One region of the Bacillus altaicus genome, then DNA from elsewhere that is predicted to be linked to it. Evidence: predicted binding sites of a transcription regulator. Region 1 holds the regulator's gene; each other region holds the start of a gene.
The links. The regulator Rex, encoded in region 1, represses fermentation and respiration genes when NADH is low (regulators of the CRP and FNR family bind a similar motif). The targets are predictions, from matches to a motif close to TTGTGAAATATTTCACAA.
Positions count from the first base shown of each region.

Region 2: the regulator Rex is predicted to act here: its motif matches at 1,673-1,690, upstream of ACE38F_RS03910 (L-lactate dehydrogenase).
Region 3: the regulator Rex is predicted to act here: its motif matches at 2,146-2,163, upstream of hcp (hydroxylamine reductase).
Region 4: the regulator Rex is predicted to act here: its motif matches at 2,839-2,856, upstream of nirB (NADPH-nitrite reductase large subunit).

Region 1 covers NZ_CM143394.1:45,398-50,947, forward strand. Annotated here, with positions in the region: gene ACE38F_RS00160 (CPBP family intramembrane glutamic endopeptidase) at 158-907, shown strand; gene ACE38F_RS00165 (YdiK family protein) at 904-1,095, shown strand; gene ACE38F_RS00170 (redox-sensing transcriptional repressor Rex) at 1,125-1,754, opposite strand; gene ACE38F_RS00175 (ABC-F family ATP-binding cassette domain-containing protein) at 1,942-3,864, shown strand; gene tsaD (tRNA (adenosine(37)-N6)-threonylcarbamoyltransferase complex transferase subunit TsaD) at 4,278-5,294, opposite strand; gene rimI (ribosomal protein S18-alanine N-acetyltransferase) at 5,294-5,550, opposite strand, start outside.
Region 2 covers NZ_CM143394.1:776,541-782,090, forward strand. Annotated here, with positions in the region: gene ACE38F_RS03890 (MBL fold metallo-hydrolase) at 1-471, shown strand, start outside; gene ACE38F_RS03895 (hypothetical protein) at 499-627, opposite strand; gene ACE38F_RS03900 (hypothetical protein) at 936-1,121, shown strand; gene ACE38F_RS03905 (spore coat protein) at 1,135-1,383, shown strand; gene ACE38F_RS03910 (L-lactate dehydrogenase) at 1,782-2,732, shown strand; gene ACE38F_RS03915 (PTS transporter subunit IIC) at 2,755-3,768, shown strand; gene ACE38F_RS03920 (phosphatase PAP2 family protein) at 3,822-4,469, opposite strand; gene ACE38F_RS03925 (hypothetical protein) at 4,614-5,141, shown strand.
Region 3 covers NZ_CM143394.1:2,289,932-2,295,481, reverse strand. Annotated here, with positions in the region: gene ACE38F_RS11970 (PadR family transcriptional regulator) at 1-212, opposite strand, end outside; gene hcp (hydroxylamine reductase) at 796-2,082, opposite strand; gene bla2 (BcII family subclass B1 metallo-beta-lactamase) at 2,828-3,601, opposite strand; gene ACE38F_RS11955 (DUF3784 domain-containing protein) at 3,820-4,110, shown strand; gene ACE38F_RS11950 (hypothetical protein) at 4,139-4,420, opposite strand; gene ACE38F_RS11945 (hypothetical protein) at 4,554-4,748, shown strand; gene ACE38F_RS11940 (serine hydrolase domain-containing protein) at 4,865-5,550, shown strand, end outside.
Region 4 covers NZ_CM143394.1:3,393,086-3,398,635, forward strand. Annotated here, with positions in the region: gene ACE38F_RS17590 (hypothetical protein) at 85-294, opposite strand; gene exsG (exosporium protein ExsG) at 544-696, opposite strand; gene ACE38F_RS17600 (excalibur calcium-binding domain-containing protein) at 906-1,766, shown strand; gene ric (iron-sulfur cluster repair di-iron protein) at 1,972-2,679, shown strand; gene nirB (NADPH-nitrite reductase large subunit) at 2,931-5,336, shown strand; gene nirD (nitrite reductase small subunit NirD) at 5,351-5,550, shown strand, end outside.

The DNA.
Region 1 (5,550 bases):
GCTAAACGTACAACTTTTTCCTGTCTCCTATTTTATTTTCAAATACTTATTTACAAAAAAAATATAATTCAAATGAAAGTTTATATCGTAGGTAGTATATTTACATGTTATCCTACCTTATCTCATACACTAGCGTTAGAAAGGATGGTTAAACCATTTGAAAAAACAATATTGGTGGATTATCGTTACATACATTTTAATGCAGTTATCAGGCATTGCCGGGTTACCGCTTCTCCTGAAAACTGGACTATACGATAATAGGGGATTTACTAGAGAGGAAAAACTTCAACTCATAACTGGTCATTGGGCTATCATTAGCTTTTTCATTGCATTATGCGTTGTACTTTGGTTACTCAGAACAGACATTCGTGACAGGCATTTAGATAAAATGCGCTCTACTGTTCCTGCTACAATTGGATGGATTTTTATTGGTTTCTTCTTAGCGCTGTTCTCACAAAGCATTGCCGGTATGATCGAAATGCGTTTATTAGGGATTACACCGGGATCTGAAAATACAGCAAGACTTATGGACATCGCAAGAACGACACCTTGGTTCCTGATTGTCATATCTATAATAGGACCTATTTTGGAAGAAATCGTATTTAGAAAAATTTTATTCGGTACACTTTATAAGAAGTTTAACTTCTTTATTGCCGCTATCATTAGTTCACTTGTATTCGCGGCGATTCATTTTGATTTTACTCACTTATTGGTATACACTTCTATGGGGCTCGTATTCGCCTTTTTATACGTAAAAACGAAACGAATTATAGTTCCTATTGCAGCTCATGTTGCAATGAATACATTAGTTGCAGTTGCTCAAGTTGTAGTAAGTAATGAGCAAATTCAAGAAATGATTAAAGAAGCTGAAAAAATGCAAGGCTTTATCGGAGGATTTTTAGTATGAGAAACTCACCATTGTTCATGGCTGCATTGTACTTTCTTCTTGGATGTATCTTTACACGCTTCGCCATTACGAACGTAACAGATACAATCTGGAATATGTGGACAATACTATTTGCAGTTATGGCAACAATTGATTTTAATTTGGCACTTCGCCTTATCTTAGTTAAATTCACAAAGAAAAAACAATAATAAAACGCAGAGGTCATCCCCTCTGCGTTTTATTGTGGATAATTCTTCAAAAAGTAAACAAGCGTTTGTAACTCTACAGCTAAATCAATGTGATGAATTCTTATATTCTCTGACACATTTAAGCGTGCTGGTGTGAAATTTAAAATACCATGCACGTTCGTTTCTGCCAATCTATCTGCCACAGATTGCGCTACTGTAGCGGGTACCGTTAATATTGCCACTTGTATATCAGTTGATAAACGTTCTTCTAATTCATCCAAATGATATACAGGAATCCCTCCGATTTCTGTTCCAACTTTCTCTTCACTAACATCAAACGCCATTTCAATTTTTGTATTATTGTTTTTCGTGAAATTATAATGTAAGAAAGCGGTCCCTAAATTACCTACTCCAATAAGTGCCACGCGTGTTATATCATCTTGGTCGAGTGTTTCACGGAAAAATGATAATAAATAATTTACGTTATATCCATATCCTTTTTTCCCTAACGCTCCAAAATATGAAAAATCTCTTCGAATAGTTGCGGAATCAACCTTTACCGCTTCACTCAATTCGGCTGATGAAACACGTTGCTTACCAGAAAGAGATAAGTTTTGGATAAATCGATAGTATAGAGGCAATCGTTTGGCAGTGGCCTGTGGAATTTTTTGCTGATCCATATAACCTCTCCTCTCTTCCTATCTTTATTCTTATACTTGAATCAAATACAGAAGTTTAGTACTCATGAATTTCCTTGTATAATAAAGAGAAGAAGTATTCTCTCTTTATTTTAAACTATACACTATTTTTAGTATGATTGAGAAATATAAACATGGCAAAGTTAAGAAATTATTTGAGGTGAAAACATTGATATTATTACAAGTGAATGGGCTTTCGAAATTATACGGTGCAGAAACGATTCTTGCAAACATAAAATTGGAAGTACAAACAAAAGATCGTATCGCATTAGTCGGACGAAATGGAGCCGGAAAATCTACATTATTAAAAATAATAGCTGGCGAGTTATCTCATGATGGTGGTGAAATTATAAAACCGAAAGATGTCTCAATGGGGTATTTAGCTCAAAATACCGGATTAGAAACGTCTTTAACAATTTGGGATGAAATGTTAACCGTCTTTACACATCTACAGCAGATGGAGACAAAACTTCGAAGGCTAGAGCAAGAGATGGGAAAAGAAGAAAACTTTTCAATTGCGGCTATATATGAGAAATTATTAGCTGATTATGACCAATTACAATTAGATTATAAAGATCAAGGCGGCTATCAGTACGAAGCGGATATACGCTCGATTTTAAGCGGTCTTGGCTTCCCAGTTGAAACGCATCAGACGACAATTTCCACATTAAGTGGTGGACAAAAGACTCGATTAGCTCTTGGGAAATTATTATTAACTAGACCAGACTTACTTATTTTAGACGAACCTACAAACCATTTGGACATTGAGACACTAACATGGCTTGAACAATATTTACAAGGCTATCCTGGCGCGATTTTAATCGTTTCCCATGACCGTTATTTCTTAGATAAACTCGTTACACAAGTATACGAAATTTCTAATAAGGAAAGCCGACGATTTGTTGGTAACTACAGTAAATATTTAGACTCAAAATCAGCTCTATACGAGCAAGAGATGAAGCGTTATGAAAAACAACAAGATGAAATTTCTAAACTGGAAGACTTTGTGCAAAAAAATATAGCTCGTGCATCTACGACAAAACGTGCTCAAAGTCGCCGTAAACAATTAGATAGAATGGAAGTATTAGCTAGACCATTAGGCGATTCTAAATCAGCTTCCTTCCACTTCGATATTGAAAAACAAAGTGGAAATGATGTTTTACAAGTTAAAGATGCAACTATTGGCTATTATCAGGAACCGATTATTGAACATGTAAATATGCGCTTAACTCGCGGTGACAGTGTTGCCTTAGTTGGGCCAAACGGAATTGGAAAATCTACATTATTGAAATCCATTGTGAATAAGTTGCAGCTATTACATGGAAACGTTGCTTTCGGGTCAAATGTATCTGTTGGTTATTATGATCAAGAACAAGCTAACTTAACATCTTCGAAGCGAGTTTTAAATGAACTATGGGATGAATATCCCCTGCAACCTGAAAAAGAAATTCGCACTATACTAGGCAACTTTTTATTCACAGGGGATGATGTATTAAAACCAGTATCTTCTCTGAGTGGTGGACAAAAGGCTCGACTAGCTCTTGCAAAACTTATGATGCAAAAATCCAATTTATTAATTCTCGATGAGCCAACAAACCATCTTGATTTAAATAGTAAAGAGATTTTGGAGAATGCTTTAATTGATTACCCAGGTACTCTTCTATTCGTCTCTCATGACCGCTACTTTATTAATCGCGTAACGACAACCGTTGTTGAGTTATCAACAGAAGGTGCACAAGAATATTTAGGTGATTACGATTATTACGTTGAAAAGAAAAATGAAATGATTGAACGCGCGGAACTAGAGCAAGAAGATGAAGTACCTGTTCAAAAAGTGGTGGCACAAGAAAAATTAAATTATCTCGAAGAAAAAGAACGTAAACAGTTAGAGCGTCAACGTACTCGAAAAATTGAAGAACTGGAACAAAATATCATAGGCTTAGAAGAAGAAATTGCTACGTTAGAAGATCAGCTTTGCTTACCAGAAATATATGCAGATTATGAAAAGGCTAGTGAAATTACAACTAAAAAACAAACACTGCAAGAACAGCTTGAAGCTTGTATGGCAGAATGGGAAGAACTGCATATATAAGAGAATTTAAAAGAGGAGGATGTCTCATAAGTCGGGCTTTTTGACGAGATGACCTCCTTTTTATTTTCTCTTTTGGAATCAATACCATAGTAAATGAAATTATATAAACGATTCGAAAAGGATTGACAATAGTAGCACCTTATATAATAAGTGGAGGATGTTTCAAAATGTTTTTTGGACATCTCCTTGTTTTTTATTTCCCAAAAAAGAATTTCTTCAAAGGTCAGACTTCCTCTATGTTATCCACAAGGTTATGCACATATCCACCTTTATAATATAAACTTCCAAATAACTTTTCCACATTATCCACAGTCACACAAAAAGTTATACACATTTTATGTACACAAAAAAACCCATATTATCAACAGATAATATGGGTTTTATCCACAAGCTGTGGTTAATTTTGTGTATAACTATGCTTCAATATCTAATCCTGGATTTGCATTTAAAGCTAATGTAGCGCGTTTTCCTTGTTCGTACGCAATTGTACCTGCAGCCGCAATCATCGCTGCATTATCTGTGCATAAAGATAGAGGAGGAATAATTAGCTCTATATTTTCTTTTTGTGCAAATTCTGCTGCTAAACGTGCACGAAGCCCTTTATTAGCAGCTACTCCACCAGCAAGAAGCACTTGTTTTACATTATAAGCATCTGCTGCACGAGACGCTTTCGTTACCAGTACATCTATTACACTTTCTTGGAAACTTGCTGCTAAATCTTCTGGTGCAATTTCTATACCGCGCTGTTTTGCGTTATGCACAGTGTTGATAACTGCTGATTTCAATCCACTAAAGCTGAAATCATACGAATCAGGTTCTAGCCACGCACGAGGCAAATCAATTGTTGGTTTTCCTTCATGCGCAAGGCGATCAATATGAGGACCACCTGGATAAGGCATTGATAATGTACGAGCCACTTTATCGTAAGCTTCTCCTGCCGCATCATCTCGCGTTTCACCAATCACTTCAAATGAACCATGTTCTTTCATATAAACAAGCTCCGTATGTCCACCGGATACAACAAGCGATAGTAACGGGAATTGTACTTCTTTTACTAAACGATTCGCATAAATATGACCAGCAATATGATGAACACCAACTAGAGGGATATCATGAGCAAAAGCCACAGCTTTCGCTGCATTTACACCTATTAAAAGTGCTCCGACTAAACCTGGGCCTTCTGTTACAGCAATTGCATCAATATCCTCAAAAGTGATATTCGCTTCTTTTAAAGCTTCTTCTAACACAACTGTGATTTCTTCTACATGATGACGGGATGCAATCTCTGGTACAACTCCGCCAAAACGCTTATGACTTTCAATTTGCGATGCAACGACATTCGCAATGATTTCCGTTCCATTTTTAACAACTGCTACAGCTGTTTCATCACAGCTTGTTTCAATACCAAGTATAATTGTATTTTTTCCCATTATATATTCACCCACATTACAAGACCATCTTCCTGATTGTCTGCATAGTATCGTTTACGAATCCCACCATTTTGAAATCCGTATTTTCTGTATAACTGCTTTGCTACTTCATTTGACACGCGTACTTCAAGTGTCATTGTTTTTACTCCTAACCCTTTCGCTTCGGAAATGACTTCTTTCAATAAGGCATCCCCTAGCTTTTGACCTCTGTATTCTGGCAGGATAGCTATATTTGTTACATGTGATTCATCAATAA
Region 2 (5,550 bases), 730 kb from region 1:
GTCTATATTTCTAAAAGAGATGCAAGTTTACTTGAAGGGGATTTGTCACTGCAAATAGGGGAACCAGACACGCAGGTAAAAGTAAGTGTGTCAAAAAGGATAAAGACGATTCCAGATATTCTTCTTCAAGAGGGAGATCAAATAGGTTCCCTTGTAGCGATTGCAGCTCCAGGTCATACACCGGGATCAATGGCGTTTTTAGACACGAGAAATGATGCACTCATTGTTGGAGATGCATTTCAAACGAGAGGTGGAGTGGCGGTAGCGGGGCAATTAAATTGGCTTTTTCCATTTCCTATGTTTGGTACGTGGGATGCAGAAGTTTCATTAACGAGTGCTCAGAAATTGCTGGAGTATAAGCCGTCTATATTAGCGACAGGGCATGGGAAGATGATTAAAGATCCGTTAGTGCAAATGCAACGGGCGATTGAAGAAGCGGAAAGGAATTTAACAAGAAAGAGCCTCAAATAATTTTGAGGCTCTTTTTGCTAGATGATATTATTTTGCTGGTTTTAAAAATGTGTATATGGCTAAGGAAAAACAAAGGAAAATAAATGCGATAGGATCTTGATATGGATTAGGTTCAGAGCCCTTCTGGATTTCTGTAAGGAAGTCATGTGTTTTCATGTTTATTTCTCCTTTCATTAATAATTTATTATTTGGTGTAAAAGAAGACGAGAGATGATGAATAAGAAAAATGGTGGAATTGCAAAGAATGAGAAGTATTTTAAAGGGATTTTCATGTTAATTATTTTATAGTATATGTCTATATTTTAATGTGAAAATAAAAGTTAAAAATATGTAATTTTGCATATTCGAACACGCGTGTAAAAAAATGAAAACTAGGCTTTGTATACTGCGACTTTTTTTATGCATACAATCCAAAAAACCCCAAATACTAATGACGAATGAAAAAAGAAAGGCGGGTATGTTCTATGCAAAATTTAACAGAGCTTGAAGTAGAAAATTTACGTCATTTAATTGGTGGTCATGCGACGATTATTAACAAATTGGACCAGTATGCACAGGCTTGTACAGATCCAGAGTTGAAACAAATGCTACAAAAGGATGCGCAAGATGCACGAAATACGAAACAGCAGTTAATGACTTTTTTAGGATAGGAGGAAGAGAGAAATGAATGAAAAAGATATGGTAAATGATTATTTAGCAGGGTTAAATTCAAGTTTAACAAGTTATGCAAATTATATTTCTCAATCTGATAATGAACAGTTACATCAAACGTTAATTCAAATTCGTAATCAAGATGAATCTCGTCAACGTAATATGTATGAATACGCAAAGCAAAAAAGTTATTATAAGCCGGCAGCGCCTGCTAATCCAATGATTGTACAGCAATTAAAAAGTCAATTAAGTGCGGAATAGTGTGATGGATAAAGTGAAACTTTAATCAGTGTGGGGGTTCATCTCCCACTGATTATTAGCCCACACCAATCGGGCGTTTACGGGCAGCCCGACTCCCACCTAACTTCTTTGCTCCAGCCGAATTTTGAGGCGGGAGTTTTACTGCCCGCAAATAGCGGGATGAAACGAGCGAATGGATTCGCTCGTTTTTTTGTTTGGTATATGTCAATAAATACATAATAAATATTTTTCCAGTTGTAACAAATATGACAAAAATTAAATATAACAATTCACAAAAAGGACAAAAACTTTGCTCAACATTTCACAAAGTATCCATGGTTTCTATTGTGAGAACCTCTATAATTAGGAGTGTAAAGAACCAAAGAAATAGACTACATAATCAATTGGGAGAGATTGCTATGAATAGAAACACAAGAAAAATTGCAATTATCGGTACTGGATTAGTTGGATCAAGCTGTGCGTATTCCATTGTAAACCAAGGGATTTGCGAAGAGCTATTGTTAATTGATATAAATCATGAACGTGCAGTTGGAGAAGCGATGGATTTATCGCACTGCATTAACTTTACAAATACAAGAACAAAAGTATATGCAGGAAGTTATGAAGACTGCAAAGATATGGACATTGTTATTATTACAGCAGGACCAGCGCCGAAGCCTGGACAAAGTCGTTTAGACACTTTAGGAGCAAGCGCTAAGATTATGGAAAGCATTGTTGGCGGCGTAATGGAAAGTGGATTTGATGGCATTTTCTTACTCGCATCGAACCCAGTTGACATTATTACATATCAAGTGTGGAAGCTATCTGGATTACCTAGAAATCGTGTGATTGGTACAGGTACATCACTAGATTCTTCTCGCTTAAGAACAATTTTATCTGAAATGTTACATGTAGACCCTCGTAGTATTCATGGGTATTCATTAGGAGAACATGGTGATTCTCAAATGGTTGCTTGGTCTCATGTAACTGTTGGTGGAAAATCAATTTTGCAAATTTTAGAGGAACAAAAAGAACGCTTAGGTGAAATAGATTTAGATGAAATTGTTGAGAAGACTGCGAAAGCTGGATGGGAAATTTATAAGCGCAAAGGAACTACTTATTACGGAATCGGAAATTCTCTAGCTTATATTGCTCGCTCAATTTTCAATGATGATCACCGTGTTATCGCTGTTTCAGCTATTTTAGATGGTGAATATGGCGAATACGATATTTGTACAGGAGTACCAGCAATTATTACTAGAGACGGTATAAGAGAAGTGGTAGAACTGAACTTATTAGAAGATGAAGAAAGCCGCTTTGCAAAATCAAACGATGTTTTACGCGATTATATGAAAACAATTGGTTACTAAATTATAGGAGAAGGTGAAACAAATGAAAGAATATATAATGTCTCGTGTGTTTAAAGCTTCTGCCGGAATCGCACAGGGTATTTTCGTATCCCTTGGAATTGGTTTACTGATCGAAAATATAGGAAGAATTGTTGATATCCCATTACTTATTACAATCGGAGTTGTTGCAAAATCACTTATGGCACCAGCAATTGGAGCCGGGATTGCCTTTATGCTCGGTGCAAACGGACTCGTAATTTTCTCAGCGATGGTAGCTGGAGCAATTGGAGCTGGTTCCATTTCAATTACTGAAGCTGGTCTCATCATTAAAACAGGTGAACCAATCGGTGCATTATTAACAGCGACTTTAGCAGTTTATATTGGTAAACGATTAAGTGGAAAAACTGCTTTAGATATGATGCTCGTTCCATTTGCAGCAATATTAGGTTCTGGTTTAGTCGGTATTTGGTTAGCTCAAAATATTAGCCCAGTTTTAAATACAGTTGGAGCATTCATTAAAGATAGTTCAGCTGGTAGCCCGTTTATCGCTTCTATCGTGATTGCTGTAGTTTGGGGATTGTTACTTATCTCTCCAGCTTCATCAGCTGCGTTAGCGATAGCGCTTAGCTTAGACGGTGTTGCAGGTGGTGCAGCACTTGCAGGATGTGTTGCTCAATTTATCGGATTCTCTGTTATTTCAGCGAAAGAGAATAATTTAGGTGGCATATTAGCTCAGGCACTTTGTACTCCAAAAGTACAGTTGCCGAACATTACTAAAAATCCAATGATTCTCATCCCAACTGTCGTCGCCAGTGCTATAGTGGGCCCAGTATCAGCATTAATTTTCCAACTGGAAGCAGGAAAAGAAATTGCAGGTCTTGGATTAAGCTCTCTTATCGCACCAATTAATTTAATTTCCAGCCAAGGGTGGGAAGTTGTCCCAGCGATGGTAATCACTTATATCATCATTCCAGTAGCTGTTTCTTATATACTGTACATTGCTCTTAAAAAAGCAGGTCGTATTCATTCTGGTGACATGACTGTACCACAATCTTAATTTGAAAATCTCCTTAATATAGAGAAAAGCAGACTGAAGCCACAGTCTGCTTTTTACATTTTTTGATTTTGTTTTACTGGAACACGTACGGTTTCTTTTGCTAATAACAACTGAACGCCGAAGTAAAGTACGCTTGCAAGCGTCATTCCAGAAATGGCGTCTACAAATGCATGCTGCTTCGTAAATAATGTTGATAAAATAATAAGCGTACCGAAGAAAGTAAGGATGTAATATTCCAAAGTATGCTGTTCTCTACGCTTAAAGGCAGCTAACATAATTACAAATGTCGTAAGGACATGAATGCTTGGGAAACAGTTTACTGGTTGATCAATACTATAAATATAGCGGACTAGTTCGGAAAATACATCTGTTCCAACGACGGTTGGGCGTGGTACAGTTGTCTGCCAAAAAAAGTAAATCGAAAAACAAGCAAGTTTTCCAAGAATTACACTACTTAAAGTGACATAATATTGCTTTCGATCAGCAAAACAGTAATAAATAAGTGCACCGTATAAGTATGGAAACCAAAGTAAGTAAGGAATAATAAATGCTTTCACAAATGGAATCCAATCATCTACTACAGTTGTGACATCTACTGCGTGAACAGTAGATTTATTTAATACGTCGTAAAGGGGACTTACGAGTACGAGTAGAAGTATATAACTTAACGGAAGAAGAGATGAAAGTTTAAATTTCTTCATGATAATCTCCTATGTTTTAGTAATGTAAATAAATTCAATTGATTATAATATAGAAAATCCAATTGGGCTATCGATTTTACTTACATTTTCTTGAATTCACCTTACATTTTTGTCACTTGACTTAAAAGAGGGGGAGGGTGCTATATGAAGCGTTCACTGTATTTCTTAGTTTTTATATTGTTATGCCTAGTGAGTACTGGGTGTGCAAAGGATAAAGAAGGAGAGAAATTAGAATACAACGGGAGAGCGCTCGTAATTGGAGTTGTTGGTGAAAAGCCGAAAGATACATTTAGAAATATAAAGTTTGAAAACGTGAAGTTAGAAGAGATGCAGGAGAAATCAGCAAAAGTTGATGGTTTTCTCGTCATGAAAGAATATTTTCAAGAAGCATCAAAGGAACAGTATACGGACTTATTTTTATCGTTAAAGAAGCCGGTGTTTTTTATTGGTTTACAAGATAGACCGTATTTGATTTTTACTGAAAAAGATTTAGATTTTGACAATGCTCCAAGGGATAGGGCAATGATGTATACGCAAGGTTTTGTGAATATAGGAAGACCCGAAGGACAATATTGGGGTATAGGATTATATAATGATACGGTTTCCAATCAAAATATTCATAATATGTATATAGTAGTATTTCAAACCATTTCGGACTATTTAAGTCGATGATGAAGGAGCCTGTAAAAGGGCTTCTTATTTTTAAAATAAAGTGAAACTTTAATCAGTGGGGGTTTTGTCCATCCCCCACTGATTATTAGCCTTCACCAATCGGGCTTTTACGGGCAGTTATCTCCCACCTAACTTCCTCGCATTCGCCGAATTTCGAGGTGGGAGTCTTACTGCCCGTTAATGCGGGGTAAACGTTTGTTTAAGATATATGTTCGGTATAGAAAATCATGTTTTCCAACGGTGATATAGAAAAACATGAGATTAATCAAACGTTTGTTTAAGAGGTATGTTCGGTATGGGAAAAGTCATATTTTTCAACGGTGGATGTAGAAAAATATGAAATTAATCAAACGTTTGTTTAAGGTATATGTTCGGTATGAAAGAATCTACGTATTCCAAAGGCTGATGT
Region 3 (5,550 bases), 2.2 Mb from region 1:
GGCCCCATATCTGACGGTTTCTTTTCAATATTCACAAGTTTTTTCTTCTCTAATCGCACAAGGATGGTATAGACCGTTCCTTCCACGACTTCAGTAAACCCAAGATCATTCAGGTGGCGGGTAATCTCATAGCCATACGTTTCACGGCGGCTGATTATCTCTAGCACACAACCTTCCAGCGAACCCTTCAGCATTTCAGTTAAATTTTCCATATTCTGATCCTCCTCTCCCCCCTATTCTGTCTGACTTATATTCAGTATCACAGAGTACTAAGGCTAATTTTTACTGAATAGCTTTTGAGAAGCCTCACTATTCAGTACTACTTATTACTTCTACATTGTATGACTAAGTAGATGTAATGTCAACTCGATTTTTAAATTTTTTCTTAAATCCGCTTTTGCCTATTGGCTACTGAATATATTTTTAAAAACTACGCTATTCAGTATTACTCATTACCACTACATTGTATGACTGTGTAGATGGAATGTCAACTCGATTTTTAAATTTTTTCTTAAATCCGCTATTATCTATTGGATACTGCCTATTTTCTTCTTAAGAAATCTCACCACATACCTATCCAGCTAAGAAAAGGAAATACCCCAAAACAAAAATTCCGCATTTTCGTTTTGGGCGTTATAATATTCCGAAGTTAATGAATGTGGCTAGCTCTCCTTATTAAGAAGACAGATTATTTTTTTGTTCTTCTACTAATGCACCTGTGCATCTAATACATGAGCTTGCGAATACATACAAATTCTGTATAAAGCCAACTCTACATATAGGACATCCTTTTTGTTACGATAACATCATTTTCATATCTTCTGCGGCAGTTGTAATCAGTTTTAAAGCAAATGTTTCTTGTAATACATCAAGCACGCCAGGTGAAATAAATTCAGGTGCCTTTGGACCAATACGAATATCTTGAATACCAAGACTAAATAGCCCAAGTAAAATGGCAACCGCTTTTTGTTCAAACCATGATAGGACAATACTCACTGGCAATTCATTTACTTCACATTGAAAAGCATCTGCTAAAGCGGCCGCTATTTTCACTGTAGAAATTGAGTTATTACATTGCCCTAAGTCAATGTAACGCGGAATCTCCGTACCAGGCACAACACCATAACTTACATCATTAAAGCGGAATTTCCCACAAGAAGTTGTTAAAATAACCGTTTCTGGCGGAAGTGACGTTGCTAATTCACGATAGTATTCCCCGCCTTTTCCTGGTGCATCACAACCTGCGATAACAAAGAAACGCTTTATTTTCCCTTCCTTTACTGCCTCAATAATTTCTGGAGCTAATGATAATACCGTATTATGGTGAAACCCTGTTACTAACTGTTCATCCGACTCCATATGTACTTCTGGAAGTTCTAGCGCTTTTTGAATCAATGGTGCAAAATCATCATTTTCAATTTTCCGTACACCTTCTAGACCTGCAATATCATACGAAAAGAAGCGATCAGAGTATGATCCTTTAATTGGCATAACACAGTTCGTTGTAGCTAATATAGCACCAGTAAATTTTTCGAAAAGGCGTCGTTGATCGTACCATGCCTTACCAATGTTTCCTTTTAAATGTTTATATTTTTTCAACTTTGGATATCCGTGTGCTGGTAACATTTCAGAATGCGTATAAATATTAATTTCTTTTCCTTCTGTTTGCTTTAATAATTCCTCTAATGCAAATAAATTATGACCAGTAACTACAATTGCCTTACCTTCTACATGATTTTGTGTAATTTGGACAGGCTCGGGAACACCAAAATGATTCGTATGTGCCTCATCTAATAACTCCATCACTCGTAAAGCTGATTTCCCGACTTTCATAGCCATATCAATATGTTCTTGTTCATTAAAATTAGAATTTGTTAATGTCATATATAACGCTTCTTGAGTTGTAGCATCTACAAATGCATCTGTATACCCTAGCTGAGCAGCATGAGTACGATAAGCAGCAATTCCTTTTAATCCAAACACAATCGTATCTTGTAAACTTGCAATGGTTTCATTCTTACCGCAAACACCCATCACTTTACATCCACCTGTTGGCGTTTGTTCACATTGATAACAAAACATATCATCCCACCCTCTCCCAATCATTCCTTACAAACTAAGCATAATACCCATTGAGAAAAAGGGATGTGATGTGAATCACAATAATATATGAAAATTTGTGACAGTTCATATTGTTGACATAATATTTTTATTGACACCAAAAAAACATTACATAATCATGTTGTTAATGTTTTCAAATAGCTAGACTATTGCTGAATTAAATATTTTACTTACTAGTTCATAGTACGAAATGAAGATTTCGTACTATATTTTAAATCTCTTAAGCAAACATAAATAGGCATACAAAAACGCTATTCTTTCTATCATTCAACAGAAAGAATAGCGTTTTTTCATTTTGAAAAACTATCAATTTTTTGATTAAAGATTATATGAGAAATCACTTTTTTAACAATACATTTACATTATCTTAACATTGTTTACATTATTTATATGATATATTTATATAGAAACTACTTAAGAAATTTCATGTAAATTGTTATCTTTATAATCTCTTAACTGTTTGATAAGAGATTATGTTATATTTTCATACCAGGGGTGAATTAGGATGACTGAAACTTTAAAGACACTTATAATGCTTGATGTTACTTACGTTGTTATAGCAATTATGACGGTACTGGTATTTGTATACTTGGAATTAAAATCTCAGTAACATATGCAGGCGTAATTGATAGCTCCGCATTTAAATATAGCTAGAAGAAAGCGAGGAGGAAATTGTTTCTCCTCGCTTTTATATTCCCTCAGTTTCTTATTTCAACAAATCAAGTGTATGTAAAAGCAATCCTTTGCCACCTACATCACCATGACCAGGTACTACTGAATTTATATTTCCATATCGGTTCAACACATTTCCAATCGATATGGGCCATTCATTTACATACGCATCAGCAACGTTTCCTAAATCTTTTGCTTCCGCAGATTTCACTAAACAGCCTCCAGCTAAAATTTTGTATTGCGGTAACCATACGACAATATTATCTTCTGTATGTCCTTTCCCTGGATAGAACGTTTCTACTTTTATATTTCCAAATTTCATATTCGTAAGTTTTTGTAAGTCTCCAAGCGGCTCCTCATATCCATTTTTCTTTGCTAGTTCCGCAGTTAATGCTGTACTATGCGCTTTAATGCCTCTTTCTTTCAACGTTTTAATTCCGCCAATTCGATCAGCGTGCGCATGTGTAATAATGACATCAGTTACGCACTTCTGAAATTTCTTTTCTACCATCTCTATTAGTTCCTTCGTTAACTTATCATCCCAAGAAGAATCGATAAGTACTAACCCTTTAGAAGTATTTAGAACTAGACCGTTCGAAGGAACTGCTTCCCCGTTAAAATAACCTAACTCCGTATGAACCCATACATTTTTATTTAACTGAGAAATTGAAATGGTTCCTGTCTCATTCTTAATTACTTTTTGCTCTACCTTTTGTTCTGCTTGTACAGAAGAAATTGTACTAACAAATTGAATTGCTCCTAGTAAACTTACACATAACCCTAATTTTAATAGCGTATTCTTTTTCATTTTTATCAATCCTTTCTTTCAAACTAAATAGTTATTACCTATAATAGACAATTCATCTCAAAAGTTTGTTCCATCTTTTTTTACATATTTTTCATGCAATTAATAAAAAAGCATACAAAATTCTGTACGCCTTAAAACTTAAAATTACAATTGCATTTTGTTAAATTATTACATTCATATTATAATTTATTTATAGTTTATTAATGGAGGTGTTTTCAATGACTCTCTTCGCTTCTCCATCATTATTTATACTAGCCATCATTTCATTTGCACTGGCTTATTTTATTGGGGTAAGACAGTACACTTGGCTCTTATCAGGATTCAATGAACGACGTGTGTCTGATAAAATAAAGTTATCAAAAATTGTTGGCCTTTATAATTTAAGTGCTGGTGTTATCGCCACAATTGGTAGTGTCTTCACTACTCCTAATGTCAAAATCGTTATTCCTATCATTGTAATTGGACACGTCATAATAGCCGCATATGTAAATACACGTATGGTTCAGTAAAAAAGATCATCCAAATGGATGATCTTTTTCATAATTTATCGACATATTGCTTTGCTTCTAACAATGAAAATCCAAAAGCCTCTCTTACTCTCTTAACTGCTGTAATCGTTTTTCCATCTTCCACAAGCTGACGCAATTCTTTATTAATCTCAGGTTCTCTATCTACAATTCCCATTTCATTCGTAATTGATTGTAATCTATCTTCAATCCGCTTTAAACGCGCATCCGTTTTCTTTTCGATTTTATTTATTTTTTCAGCAATATAAATAAACCCGAAGACCGCTATCGGTATGATCATCCAAAATTCCATGACTATTCCTCCTCATTAGCTTTCATTTGTTTTATTTCACAAACTTATGTAAATTTTACCACCAAACACATTTAATGTATAATAGTAATATACAACACTGTTGATAAAACCTTTTATTTTAGGGGGACACTTTATGAAAAGATTTTTTAAGACGTTACTACAATTTGTAGTTCTTTCATTTGCACTACATTTATTATTTGATATCGTTGGCTGGCTTGCTTTCAATGCGCCAATTAAAAACAAACAAAGTATTATTTCCTTACTAACAGCCTCATGGCTTATGTACATGTACCGAGATAAATTTTTTAAAGCATTCACTTCGAATTAACTTAAAATACGAAACACTTCATCGGCAAAAGATGAAGTGTTTTCTTTTACTCTCCTTCTATCTATTTACTAATGTATAATAAAATTAATATTCTGTTTTTAAAGAAAGGAGGCACTATGAACTTAAAAAGTGAAAATATATACGAGAAAATGAACCAATATTCCGTTGCAGGGTTAAGCCTTGCCGTTATACGTGATGGCAAACTAGACGAAGTGACTGCCTTCGGAACACTTGAATTTGGAACAACTAAAACTGTCACTACGAATTCCATATTCAATTCTTGTTCAATTAGTAAATTCATCACTACAATGCTCGTACTAACGTTATCAGATCAAGAAATCGTACATTTAGATGAAGACGTAAATGATAAACTCACATCTTGGAACATACCTACCAATCTATTTACCTCACATAAAAAAGTCACATTGCGAAATTTATTAAGTCACCAATCTGGAATCATTGATCCTCCTAATAGTTTTGAACATTATAAGCTAGCGCAAGGAATGCCTAAAATCCCTGAACTCCTTGCTGGTAAAACATCATATTGCCCAGTACCTATAGAAGTGAATTATGAACCAGAAAGTGAATTTCACTACTCTGACGCAAACTTTTGTATAATCGAACAACTACTAGAAGATATTACAGGGAAATCATTTAGTCGGTTACTAGAAGAACTTATCTTCCAGCCACTACAAATGAAAAATAGTATACTCTTCTCTCCCGAAGACATAGATAAAACCGGCACTTTTGCTTGCGGGCATAATAAAGATGGAACTTTAACAAATGAGAAGTATCCATTTTA
Region 4 (5,550 bases), 1.8 Mb from region 1:
TATTTCTCAATAAAGCTTTCTCTTTACAGAAAAAACTGCGTATAAAAGGTCTCTTTAATAACCTTTTATACGCAGCTTCTTTGTTTAAAACTCGATGATGTACTCATCATCATATTTATCGTATTGCAAACCCGCTCCTATTTTGAATTCTGTAACTTGATCTCTTAGAAATGGTGCATCTTCTATTTTACTAGTTGCTATTTCAATCCCATATTTTTTTGTTAAATGCGCTAATTCTATTAAAAACCATTCTCTTCGTAATACGACTGGAATATCATACGTTCGTCTTTTCATATATACTAGCACCTCTTCTATTTTCATTATTGAAAAGAATATCACTTCTACTTTCGATACACTTTTTAAAACTATCGTTCATCATCAAAGGCCAATGAAACATTATAGTATATGCATGTCCGTTTTAAACGTGCTATGGCAAAAATAATATTAAAAAACTTAAAAAGCCTTATTTAGTTTACATAAAAAAATTATGTAATAGTAAAAGGGGAAGGCTTGTCCCTCATCCTTTTACTATCAAAAGCTAAATTAAGAACATCTTGGTACACCTAAAGCTAAGAATAAACCTGCTACTCCTGCTGTAATTGGCACTTTCAACGTAATAACATCGTCTACTTTTGTTACTAAAAAGTAAGCATTCCCTTCTTGTAACACGCAATTCACTAATAATTGAAATTCCATTCAAATCTCCTCCTTTCAATCGATATACTATAATTTATGAAATCTCTTTCAAAATGTAATAGTAAGTATATCTATTTTTCCTTATATACGAAATAAATGTTTATACGTCTATTGAAAATATTAAATTTTCTAAATTAATATAAACCGTGTAACATCCAATAAATCCCTATATAATCAATAGAGAAAATCTTACAAATGGAGGTATGAAAATGGCAGTTTTGAGTAATATTGGTGTAGCTTTATTTTTTATAGCTTTTATTCTTTTAATCTTATGTATCATTTCATTCTTTAAGAAAAATGGAAAAGCAAAACAATATGGTCGTCCTACTGTTATTCTTTTTATGATTTCAATTATATTAATAATGACTGGCTCAACAAAATCTGAACACCCAGTCGTAGAATTTTTTTCTACTTTAAGTTTCATTCTATTTATATTTTTCCTTGTTCTAGCAATCTTATCTGTAATTAAGAAAACCGGTGTAGCAAAAAAGCAATTTATAATTACAGCTGTTTTATTTGTCATTTTTGTTGCGCTATCAGGTACTTCAAGTCCTTCTTCTGAAAAAACGACAGCAACGAATAAACAAGTTGCTTCTAATAGTGAAGAGAAAAAAGATGACGAAAAGAAAAAGAAATTAGAAAAGAAAGAAGCGGACGAAAAAACTCGTAAGCAAGAAGATGAGAAACGTCAAGCTGAGGAACTAGCTCGTAAGCAAGAGGATGAGAAACGTCAAGCTGAAGAACAGGCCCGTAAACAACAAGAAGAGCAACAACGTCAAGCCGCTGAGCAAGCTCGCAAACAACAAGAAGAGCAACAACGTCAAGCTGCTGAACAAGCTCGCAAACAACAAGAAGAACAACAACGTCAAGCTGCTGAGCAAGCTCGCGTACAACAGGAACAACAAAAAGCACAGCAAACTCAAACAAAACCAGCTACAGGAAATACTAGTAATGTATCCTACGCAAATTGTGCCGCAGTTAGATCTGCTGGGAAAGCTCCTTTATATAAAGATCAACCAGGATATAGTCGGAAACTAGATAAAGATGGCGATGGAGTGGCATGCGAATAATAGTGATAAAAAAAGAAGCTTAATAGAAGCTTCTTTTTTTATCACTATTATATTACGTCGCCTTATTCTTCCTCTTACTTAAATAAAACTCCTTTTATTATTCTCAAAAATGACACATAATAAGTGATTTAAATCACCACATTGATTTTAATTTATCGCTATTCTTGATTTAGATATTAAATTTAAACTTTATGGAGGCATTCATATGGAACATACATTTACTGAAACTTCTATTGTTGGTGAGATTGTTACACAATTTCCGAAAGCTAGTGATCTTTTTAAATCATATAGAATAGATTTTTGTTGTGGTGGAAATAGACCACTTATTGATGCAATTAATGAAAGAAATTTATCAGCAACAGAGGTAATCACAGAATTAAACACGCTTTATCATAAAACGAAACTATTAAACGAATCTGAAATTGATTGGAAAAATGCTTCTTATCAAGAATTGATTGATTATGTTGTAAATAAGCATCATCGCTATTTAAATGAAGAATTGCCACAGTTAAGTCCATATGTGACGAAAGTATTACGCGTTCATGGGGCAAGTCAGCCTCATTTAGCTCAAATTCATAAGCTATTTCATGAACTTAAGATGGAATTAGAACAGCATTTAATTAAAGAAGAGACGGAAGATTTTCCATTAATTTTAGAATTCGAGCAAAATCCAACTAATGAAAACTATGCAAAGTTACGTAAAGTAGTAGATGAGTTGGAGAATGAACATAGCCACGCTGGCAATATTATTAAAGAACTTCGTAAGGTGACAAATGACTTTACTCCACCAGAAGGAGCTTGCGGCACTTATCGCCTTGTTTACCAGCGCCTTGAAGCTCTTGAATCTGATTTATTTGAGCATATTCATTTAGAAAATAATATTTTATTTCCGCGTGCAATTACAAAAGCATAAATAAAGTGCAGGACATGAGTATAAATGCTCATGTCCTACTTTTTCATTGTGTAAAAAATATTTACACTTCCCCTCCCCCTCTACCCATATAACCATATTCCCTTTCGCTTCTCCTTTCACATAAATCCGAATTTTAACAATTTGTGAATCATTATAAAAATGTGATAAATATCACATCTCCCTCTTTTTTAATTTTCTATAATGGAAATATAATTCTTTGTTCAACTTTTCACATAGAAAGGGAAATGAATATGAAAAAACGTTTAGTTATGATCGGGAATGGTATGGCTGGTATACGCTGTATGGAAGAAATATTAAAACATGATAGTGATTTATATAATATTACTATTTTTGGAGATGAACCACATCCAAACTACAATCGCATTATGCTCTCTCATGTTCTGCAGGGAAAAACAAATATGCAAGATATCATTATGAACGAATATAGTTGGTACGAAGAAAATGAAATAACTTTATATACAAACGAGAGAGTTCAAAGTATTGACCGAGAAGAAAAATTCATTGTCACAGAAAAAAATCGTACTCTTACATATGACAAACTCATTATCGCAACGGGATCTAGTGCTTTTATATTACCTGTTGAAGGTTCCAACCTTCCTGGTGTGACTGGATTTCGAACAATTGAAGATACACAATTTATGATTAACACTGCTAAAGATAAGAAAAAGGCCGTTGTCATTGGTGGTGGATTACTTGGTTTAGAAGCGGCAAGAGGTCTTATTGACTTAGGAATGGATGTCCATGTTGTTCATTTAATGCCGAACTTAATGGAGCAACAATTAGATGCCAAAGCTGCTTCCCTTCTGCGTGAAGATTTAGAAGCGCAAGGCATGAAATTTCTCATGGAAAAGAAAACTGTGAAGATTCTTGGTACCGATCATGTTGAGGGTATTCAGTTTGAAGATGGTGAAATTGTAAATTGTGATTTAATCGTCATGGCTGTCGGAATACGTCCGAATATCCAAATAGTAAAAGATACCAATTTAATTGTAAATCGCGGTATTGTAGTCAACGACCATATGCAAACAAATGATGAATCCATTTATGCAGTTGGAGAATGTGCAGAACATGACGGTATCGCATATGGACTTGTTGCTCCTCTTTATGAACAAGGTGCAATACTAGCAAAACATATAACGAATTTACAAACTGATGGATATACAGGCAGTATCGTCGGTACGCAATTGAAAGTTGCAGGTTGTGATTTATTCTCTGCTGGCCAAATTTATGAAGATGATATAACGAAAGCAATATCAATCTTTGATGAATGTAAACGGTCCTATAAAAAAGTATTAATTCGTGACAATAAAGTCGTTGGTATCGTTTTATATGGTGATACTGCTGATGGCACACGCCTCTTTAGCATGTTAAAGAAAGAAGAAGACATACAAGACTATACAGCAGCTTCCCTTCTTCACAAAGCTGGTGAAGAAAGCGAACTTAACGTTGCTACTATGAGTGCGGATGACACTATTTGCGGATGTAATGGTGTTACGAAAGGCACAATAGTTCACGCCATTTTAGAACAAGAGTTAACTACTTTTGAAGAAGTAAAAGGATGCACGAAAGCCGCAGGTTCTTGTGGTAAATGTCGTCCACTTGTTGAACAAATTTTATCTCATACACTTGGAGATGCTTTTGATGCCTCAACGCAATCTGCCGGTATGTGTGGATGTACAACTTTATCGCGTGATGAAGTTGTAGCGGCAATTCACGAGAAAGGTTTAAAATCACCAAAAGAAGTACGAAATGTTCTTGGTTTTGCACATGAAGACGGATGTTCGAAATGTCGTCCTGCTTTAAATTACTATTTACGTATGACGATTCCAGAAGAATATGCAGATGATAAATCATCCCGTTACGTTAATGAAAGAATGCATGGTAACATCCAGCATGATGGCACATTTTCTGTTATTCCACGTATGTACGGAGGCGTTACAACCGCAGATGATTTAATGAAAATTGCTGAAGTTGCGAAAAAATATGACGTCCCTCTCGTGAAAATTACAGGTGCAAGTCGAATCGGCTTATATGGTGTTAAGAAACAAGACTTACCTAACGTATGGGCCGACTTAAATATGACTTCTGGATATGCATATTCAAAATCCCTTCGTAATGTAAAATCATGTGTTGGTTCTCGTTTCTGTCGTTTCGGTACGAAAGATTCATTAGGACTTGGTATGCTCCTTGAACAATCATTAGAGATGGTAGATACACCTCATAAAATGAAAATGGGTGTAACGGGTTGTCCACGTAACTGTGCGGAAGTACTTACGAAAGATTTCGGTGTTGTGTGTGTTGAAAATGGATTCCAACTTTATATCGGCGGAAATGGTGGTACGGAAGTACGTGAAGCTGATTTTGTAATGATCGTCCCTACTGAAGACGATGTCCTTCGCATCGCTACAGCTTACATGCAATATTATCGTGAAACTGGTATTTATGGGGAGCGTACTGCCTATTGGACAGAACGATTAGGCTTCGATCACATAAAAGAAATACTACAAGATACAAGTATGGTCACTATGCTAAATGAACGTTTCCAAACAGCTCGTAGCACATATAAAGAAGCATGGGGACAAGCTCTAGAATCGAAGTCATTAAAAGCAATGTATGAAGTAGAAACTGTAAAATAAGGAGCGTGTACTATATGTTACAAACGAAAGAAAAAATAAAAATTATGTGTGCAGAAGACCTTCCTATTCAAATTGGTAAAGAGGTGCAAATGAAAGGTATGTCTATCGCCCTATTTCGTCTCTCAAATGGCGATGTTCGAGCTGTAGAAAATCGTTGTCCTCATAAAAATGGTCCATTGGCAGAAGGAATTGTATCTGGGGAATTCGTCTTTTG